Regions from separate parts of the Cronobacter sp. 153480017-3 genome, predicted to be linked through region 1. Evidence: predicted binding sites of a transcription regulator. Region 1 holds the regulator's gene; the other holds the start of a gene.

Region 1 (4,421 bases):
TGGCTGTAGCTGAACGCGCCTGGCATCGCGCGGCCTGGGAGCAGGATTATCAGGCTGGTCGCGAATATAAAGGCGGCGAAACCCATCAGGTGGATGTAAAAGCGCTGCATGATGACTGGACGCGCTTTGCGAACCTGGCGGGCAGCCGTGAGCTGCCGAAGCTTGAAAAAGCGGGCGTGCAATTCCGCCTGCCGGTGCCGGGCGCGCGCATTCACGACGGCGTGTTGCAGATGAACGTCAGTCTGCCAGGTGTCGGCATGGAATACTCGACTGATGGCGGCGCGCACTGGCAGCGCTACGATGATGCGAAGCCGCCACGCGTGACGGGTGCCGTACAGGTACGAAGCGTGAGCAGCGACGGTAAACGTTACAGCCGCGTGGATAACGTACAGCCCTAACGCAATAAAAAGCCAGCCTCCGGGCTGGCTTTCTTATGAGCGGGCGCTCTCTCTACAGCGATTCAGGCAGATGGTGAACCGCAACCAGTTTGCCTTTGCTTATCTCAATATTTTTCGCACCGCGCAACTGAGAAAGGGTTTTCATCACCATGCTGCGGGAAAGATTGGTTTTTTTAACGATATAGTCGGCCACGTTAATCCGGTTACGCATGAACTCATCCATTGTCGCGAGACAATCGATATTCGCTTTAATCATGCTGTAGCTGTTTCGTCCCATCATAATTTCTTCGCGATAGCAAAGCATATTAATAAACCATGAGGACAAAATAAGCAGATGTAACTGGCAGTGATTTTTCTCAATTTCCTGAATGAAATAATCAAAAGGAATTAACTGGTAATGGCATTCGGAATCAGCCTGTAATTTGGCGAATTGAGTTTTGCCTAAATTCCTCGCCAGTCCCAGCACAGAGGGTGCGCTGCTTTTTTCCAGCAACAGCCTGTCACTCTGGCGCATCAGAGAGAACTGACCGCCACGAATGATGCAGATCTCCCCGTCCCGAAGCGGGATCAGCGTATTTTTCTCTGCACGAGACCAGTTGCCGTAGCTATTAAAAATATCCGCAATACGGTAAATCTCAGCAAGCGGTTTAGGGGGTAAGACCATGTTGGTTACCTTAATAAAATAAAATTAAATCGTTGCTGTATCTTAATGGATGCTTTTTTATGGCTGCAATAAGGGGCAGAGAACAGAAAAGGAAAAACAGGGATAATCTCATCTCTAACCGATTGAGTGATAAAGATATTTATCTTTTCTGAATTTCGATTTAAAAAAATATATGTGGTTTAATTAAGCATTGTGCGCTGTATTAAAACACTCTAGTTTTCAAATTTTATCTAAAAAAATACATCTATATTTTTGTTAAAGGGGTTTCAGGCAATAAAAAGGCCGACAAATGTCGGCCTGGGATAATGCAGTATAGCGAGCGTTATTTCCCGCCAGCCTCGTGGGCGTGTTCATTTTCGCGGCAGTCGCCATCGGCGCAGTGACCGTACAGATAGAGGCTGTGGTTGGTCAGGCGGATGCCGTGGCGCGTGGCGATTTCACGCTGACGCGCTTCAATAGAATCATCACTGAATTCGATCACTTTGCCGCAATCGAGGCAAATCAGGTGATCGTGATGATGCTGTTGCGTCAGCTCGAAAACGGATTTACCGCCTTCAAAGTTGTGACGAGTGACGATGCCGGCATCGTCGAACTGGTTAAGTACGCGATAGACCGTGGCAAGGCCAATCTCTTCACCCATGTCAATCAGACGCTTATAGAGGTCTTCCGCACTGACATGATGATTGACCGGTTCCTGCAGCACTTCGAGGATTTTTAATCGAGGAAGCGTGACTTTCAGGCCGGCCTTCTTTAATGCGGTATTGTTGTCAGTCATGCGGAATCTGTCCTGTTGCTTAACGACTCGCTCCGGAAGGGAGCGATACATCGGATACGCCGAAGATGAATGCGTCTCATTATAGAACTGACATGCCTAAATGAAAACCGCAAGCGTCCGGCAAAAAAGGGCTTAAAAATCGTGGGCCAGCCAGCGTTTTTCACGTGGAGAGCCTGATAATTAAGAAAGCCATTGTACAGCGTAGTGAGGGAAAGTTAAAAATTTGTAGCAATTATTTTCATTGCTTTTATCTATCAAACGGCGCGGAACGGTGCCCGCGCCGCTTATCATCAGGCGTTGATGATTTCCTGCAGATGCAGCTCTTCGGACACCTGTTTGACCCATTTTTCAACGCGTTCCGCGGTCAGTTCCGGCTGGCGGTCTTCGTCAATCGCGAGACCAACGAAGTGGTCGTCATCAGCGAGGCCTTTAGAAGCTTCAAAGTGGTAACCTTCGGTCGGCCAGTGGCCAACAATGGTCGCACCGCGCGGCTCGATGATGTCGCGAATGGTGCCCAGCGCGTCGCAGAAATATTCTGCGTAATCTTCCTGGTCGCCGCAGCCGAAAAGCGCCACCAGCTTGCCGTTAAAGTCAATTTCTTCGAGCGTCGGGAAGAAATCGTCCCAGTCGCACTGCGCTTCGCCGTAGTACCAGGTCGGGATGCCAAGCAGAAGAATATCGAATGCTTCCAGATCCTCTTTGCTGCTTTTAGCAATGTCATGCACTTCAGCAACGTCAGTCCCGAGCTGTTTCTGGATAATTTTTGCGATATTTTCGGTATTGCCGGTGTCGCTGCCGAAAAAGATGCCTACGATTGCCATAAGAAGAATAACCTCTTGAATCTAAATGTGATGGTGCTGGCATAACGCCCACAGATAGGGCAATCATAGCAGAACAGAAGAAGGTGCGGAAACGCTATCAGGCGCCGGGTGCACTCTCTGCTACATTGCCCGGTCCTTTTGGGTAAAATTCAGACCAGACCTTACTCCTGCAAGGCTTTCAGCTGCGCAAGCAGCATCGCTTCTATCAGCTCGCTGCGGCTAATATTGCGCGCCTGCGCGAGATGGTTCAGCGCGTCTACCGCGTCGGCGTTCAGCTTCAGCTCCACGCGCTTAAGCCCGCGAACTTTGTCACGCTTAAGCTGGTTGCGCTTATTGATGCGCAGCTGTTCGTCGCGCGACAGCGGATTGGTTTTCGGTCTGCCCGGACGGCGTTCATCCGCGAAGAGATCGAGCGTTGTGCGGTCCGTTTGTTCTTTTGCCATGGTATGAGTATAGACAGGGGAAACAGGCTGCCGTGGCGGAGCCCGGCGGTATTTCAGCGCGCCATCATACATCAGGGAGCGAAGCGCGCCAACGCATCCAGCGCGCGACGGCGCCGGTCGGTCTGTTTTTAATCAGTTTCCAGAAAACGACGAATCGCGCGCAGCACCGCCTGCGGTTTTTCGGCATGCACCCAGTGGCCTGCACCCGCAATCACATGCGCGCGGGCTTTGGGGAACTGTGAGAGCAGCGCTTCGCGGTGCGCTTCTTCCACATAAGGCGACGCGCCGCCGCGAATGAACAGCGCCGGGCCGTGCCAGGCAGGCACCGTTTCCCAGCCGACGATATGCGAATACTGATTCCACAGCACCGGCACATTAAAGCGCCACTCGCCATCGATAAACGATTTCAGCAGAAACTGCACCACGCCTTCCTCGCGGATATGCTGGCGCATAATCTCCGCCGCCTGCTGGCGTGAGGTAACGCCCGCGTCGCTCACCGCGTTCACCGCATTGAATATTTCATCGTGACGGCGCACCTGATAATCCACCGGCGCGATATCAATCGCCACCAGCTTTTCAATGCGCGCCGGCGCGAGGGCGGTCACCGCCATTGCCGCTTTGCCGCCCATTGAATGACCGATAAGAATCACCTTATTCAGCCCCAGCGCATCCAGCGTTTCGAGAATATCCTGCGCCATCGCCGGATAATCCATCGTCTCGCTGCGCCCGGAAAGCCCGTGGTTTCGCAAATCAACCTGCACAACGTCATGATCGGCCACCAGATCGCGAGCCAGCACGCCTAGGTTATCCAGGCTGCCAAACAGCCCGTGAATTAACACAATCGGTGTATTTTGAGTCGGTTGTTGCGCAGATTGCGTGCGGGTATTTAATTTCATGGCAAAGTTCTTTTTTGGCGACTGACAGGTTAGGTTATCATGTTGACCATTCTGCCGCCCGGCTGCAAGGTTCCAGTTAATTCCGACTTTTGCGGCCTTCCTGGTTTGACGCTATCCGCTGTTGGGTTTTAACTTTATACTCCCAACGACTTGTATTCAGAAAAGATATCGCACTGGATTAAGATGAAAACGATTGAAGTTGATGACGAGCTGTATCGCTACATTGCCAGCCACACCCTGCATATTGGCGAAAGCGCGTCCGACATTTTACGGCGCATGTTGAAATTTTCCGCCTCCTCGCAGTTAGCCGCTACACCCGCCAAAGCAGAGACTCCCGCCCCTGTTGCGCCCGCCGCTGAGCCTGAAAAGCCAGTGAACCCGGCGCGCGACCGCGTGCGAGCCATGCGTGAGCTACTGTTATCGG
Region 2 (4,421 bases), on a different contig from region 1:
TTGAGGATATCGCGAATCTCACCAGCGAGCAGTTCCAGAAAACCTATGCGACTAACGTGTTCGCGCTGTTCTGGATAACCCAGGAGGCGCTGCCGCACCTGAAACCGGGTGCCAGCATTATCACCACGTCATCCATTCAGGCGTATCAGCCAAGCCCGCACCTGCTGGATTACGCGTCCACGAAGGCCGCTATCCTCAACTACAGCCGCGGGCTTGCCAAACAGGTAGCGGAAAAAGGCATTCGCGTGAATATCGTGGCCCCAGGCCCTATCTGGACGCCGCTGCAAATCTGCGGTGGTCAGCCGCAGGAGAAAATCCCGCAGTTCGGCCAGCAGACGCCGCTTAAACGCGCAGGCCAGCCGGCAGAACTGGCGCCGATTTATGTCTATCTGGCAAGCCAGGAATCGAGCTATGTCACTGCCGAGGTTCACGGTGTCACCGGCGGCGAGCACCTGAGTTAATCTCTTTCAGATGGGATAATAAAAAAGCGCGGCTTATGCCGCGCTTTTTCTTTGGCTGAAGGCGTAAGCGTTACTTCGCTTTCGTCACTTCCTGTCCGACCAGGCCGATTTTCAGATAGCCCGCCTGATGCAGCGTGTCCATCACGTTCATCATGGTTTCGTAGTCGACGGTTTTATCCGCGCGGAAGAAAATCGTGGTGTCTTTCTTGCCGCCGGTCTGGGCGTCGAGCGCGCTAATCATCGAATCCCGCGTCACCGGATCGTTGCCGATAAACATCGTTTTATCCGCCTTCACCGACAGATAGACCGGTTTTTCCGGGCGCGGCTGCGGCTGGCTGGACGCCGCCGGCAGGTTCACCTTCACATCGACCGTCGCAAGCGGTGCCGCCACCATAAAGATAATCAGCAGCACCAGCATCACGTCGATAAACGGCGTGACGTTAATTTCGTGCATTTCGCCGTTATCATCGAGATTTTCGTTAAAACGCATCGCCATAGGATTAACCTAAACGCAGTTTCTGAGCGGTACGCACCGGCTGCGCCTGGGCGCTCGCCTCGAGATCCAGATCGCGGCTTTGCAGCAGCAGTACCTGGGCTGCCACATCGCCAAGCGTGGCTTTATAGCTGCCGATAGTGCGCGCGAAGATGTTATAGATAACCACCGCCGGGATAGCGGCGACAAGACCGATGGCCGTCGCGAGCAGCGCTTCGGCGATACCCGGTGCTACGACCGCGAGGTTGGTGGTTTGCGACTGCGCGATGCCGATAAAGCTGTTCATGATGCCCCACACGGTGCCGAACAGACCCACAAACGGCGAAATCGCGCCGATGGTCGCGAGATAACCGTTGCCGCGCCCCATGTGACGCCCTGCCGCCGCCACGCGGCGCTCAAGGCGAAAGCCGGTGCGCTCTTTAATACCTTCGTTATCTTCGCTGCCCGCCGAGAGTTCACGCTCATTCTGCGCTTCTTCAATAAGGCGCGCGCTCAGGCTTTTCGGGCCGAAACGTTCGGCCATTTCACGCGCGTCGTCCAGCGTGCGGGCACCGGCCAGCTCCTGCTGTTCGCGCTTAAGGCGGCGTTTGTGGCCAGACAGCTCAACGCTTTTACTGAAGAAAATCGCCCAGGTCACGACGGACGCCAGAATGAGGCCAATCATGACGATTTTCACCACGATGTCGGCATGCTGATACATGCCCCAGACGGAAAGATCCGTCTGCATCAAATTATTTCCCACTGTGCATCTCCAGGACGAAAGTCACAAAACTGCTCACAATGATATCAAAATGACATCGAATTGATAGTAGTTCTCATTAGTATTTGCATGGTGTGCCAGCGCGAAATTTTTTTCTTTGCGCTCAGACAGGAAAGGCGTTCAGATGACGTTTTTTCATCTTGGACGCCAGAATAAAAACAGCGCGAGGCGATGGCGATTTTCCGTGGTAACGTAGATTTAGACATCCAGACGTTCAGACAGGGGAAAGCCATGACCGACAAACACATTGAGACGGCGCTGGTGCAGGCCGGGCGCGCAAAACGTTACACGCAAGGCTCGGTAAACAGCGTGATTCAGCGTGCCTCATCGCTGGTGTTTGACAGCGTGGCCGCGAAAAAGCAGGCCACCGCCGGGCGCGCACAGGGCGAACTGTTTTACGGGCGACGCGGCACGCTGACGCATTTTTCGCTTCAGGAGGCGATGTGCGAGCTGGAAGGCGGCGCGGGTTGCGCGCTGTTTCCGTGCGGCGCGGCGGCGGTCGCCAACACGATTCTGGCGTTTGTCGAACAGGGCGATCATGTGCTGGTGACCAACAGCGCGTATGAGCCGACCCAGGATTTCTGCACCAAAATTCTCACGAAATTCGGCGTCACTACCACCTGGTTCGACCCGCTGGCGGGCGATGGCATTGCAAAGCACCTTCAGCCGAACACCAAAGTGGTGTTTCTGGAATCGCCCGGCTCCATCACGATGGAAGTTCACGACGTGCCCGCGATTGTCGCGGCGGTACGCCGCGTCGCGCCGGATGCCATAATAATGATGGACAACACCTGGTCGGCGGGCATTCTTTTTAAGGCGCTCGATTTCGGCGTCGATATCTCGATTCAGGCAGGCACCAAATATCTGGTGGGGCATTCGGACGCGATGATAGGCACCGCGGTTGCCAACGCCCGCTGCTGGGACACGCTTCGCGAGAACGCTTATCTGATGGGCCAGATGGCGGACGCCGATTCCGCGTATGTCACCAGCCGCGGCCTGCGTACGCTGGCGGTGCGCCTGCGTCAGCATCATGAAAGCGGTCTGCGCGTGGCGCAATGGCTGGCGGCGCACCCACAGGTGGCGCGCGTCAATCACCCGGCGCTGCCGGGCAGCAAAGGCCATGAATTCTGGAAGCGCGATTTCAGCGGGGCCAGCGGCCTCTTCTCTTTTATTCTCGACAAACGCCTTAGCGATGAAGAGCTCGCGCATTATCTCGATAATTTCGCGCATTTCAGCATGGCCTATTCGTGGGGCGGCTATGAGTCGCTGATCCTCGCCAACCAGCCGGAAGAGCTTGCAGCGATCCGTCCGGCGGGCGGCGTGGACTTCACCGGCACGCTGGTGCGTCTGCATATCGGGCTCGAAAACGTTGAAGATTTAATCGCCGATCTCGACGCGGCCTTCCGTCGTATCGCCTGAAGTGAAAAAAAACCGCGTTATCCCAGGAAAAGAGAGGGTTTGTTGAACCTGTAGTGCAGATGTAACGGCCCATTTAGAGGTACAATAAGGCAATTCCGCTGTTCCACAGGATCTCCCATGGCTGTTATCCAGGATATTATCGCTGCGCTCTGGCATCACGATTTTGCCGCGCTGGCGGACCCGCACATTGTCGGCGTGGTCTGGTGTGTGATGTTTGCCACGCTGTTTTTAGAAAATGGTCTGCTGCCGGCGTCGTTTCTGCCGGGCGATAGCCTGCTGCTGCTGGCGGGCGCGATGATAGCGCAGGGCGTCATGGATTTTGTGCCGACGCTTGTGATCCTCACGAGTGCTGCCAGCCTCGGCTGCTGGCTGAGCTATGTCCAGGGAAGATGGCTTGGCAATACCCGCGTCGTGCGCGGCTGGCTCGCGCAGCTACCGGCGAAATACCATCACCGCGCCACCTGCATGTTCGATCGCCACGGCCTGCTGGCGCTGCTGACCGGCCGTTTCCTGGCGTTTGTGCGCACACTGTTGCCGACGATGGCAGGCATCTCCGGGCTCTCTAACCGTCGCTTCCAGATCTTCAACTGGCTGAGCGCCGTGATTTGGGTCGGCGTGGTGACCGGCTTTGGCTATGCGCTCAGCATGATCCCGTTTGTGAAACGCCATGAAGATCAGGTGATGACCTTCCTGATGATCCTGCCCATCGCGCTGCTGGTCATCGGCCTGCTTGGCGCGTTGCTGGTCGTATTAAAGAAAAAAACGCAGTAAGTCTTTCCGGGCGGAGCGCAGGCTCCGCTCACGACAGCGCGCGCAGGCGCGCGGCATCCTCTCCCGGCGTCACCCCGAAATAGCGTTTAAATTCACGGCTGAACTGCGACGCGCTCTCATACCCCACCTGCATCGCCGCTGCGCTGGCCTTCATGCCGTTATGCGCCATCAGCAGCCGTGCTTTCTGCAACCGCCAGGTTTTCAGGTATTGCAGCGGCGAGGTGCTGGTCACCGCTTTGAAATTATGGTGAAACGCCGAGACGCTCATGTTGGCTTCCGCCGCCAGTTGCTCGACCGTCAGGCTTTCGGCGTAGCGGGTTTCGATGCGCCTTATCGCGCGGCTTATCAGGCTGAAATGCGTCTGGCGGCTTACCAGCGCCATCAGCGCCCCGCCGCCCGGCCCTTTCAGCACGTGGTAGAGAATTTCACGCACGATCTGTTTGCCAAGAATGCGCGCATCCAGCGGCTGCTCTAACACTTCCAGCAACCGCTCGACGGCGCAGAGAATGTCATCGGT

The links. The regulator Fur, encoded in region 1, represses iron uptake genes when iron is present. The targets are predictions, from matches to a motif close to ATAATAATGAGAACNACTATCAA.
Region 2: the regulator Fur is predicted to act here: its motif matches at 1,757-1,779, upstream of exbB (tol-pal system-associated acyl-CoA thioesterase).

What each region holds. Positions count from the first base shown of each region.
Region 1 covers NZ_JBSEYN010000002.1:151,408-155,828, forward strand. Annotated here, with positions in the region: gene ACUW6V_RS05185 (beta-N-acetylhexosaminidase) at 1-398, shown strand, start outside; gene ACUW6V_RS05190 (helix-turn-helix domain-containing protein) at 451-1,062, opposite strand; gene fur (ferric iron uptake transcriptional regulator) at 1,385-1,837, opposite strand; gene fldA (flavodoxin FldA) at 2,128-2,658, opposite strand; gene ybfE (LexA regulated protein) at 2,820-3,101, opposite strand; gene ybfF (esterase) at 3,230-3,997, opposite strand; gene seqA (replication initiation negative regulator SeqA) at 4,181-4,421, shown strand, end outside.
Region 2 covers NZ_JBSEYN010000003.1:374,233-378,653, forward strand. Annotated here, with positions in the region: gene ACUW6V_RS09610 (SDR family oxidoreductase) at 1-461, shown strand, start outside; gene exbD (TonB system transport protein ExbD) at 532-957, opposite strand; gene exbB (tol-pal system-associated acyl-CoA thioesterase) at 962-1,696, opposite strand; gene metC (cystathionine beta-lyase) at 1,946-3,133, shown strand; gene yghB (DedA family general envelope maintenance protein YghB) at 3,251-3,904, shown strand; gene ACUW6V_RS09635 (AraC family transcriptional regulator) at 3,933-4,421, opposite strand, start outside.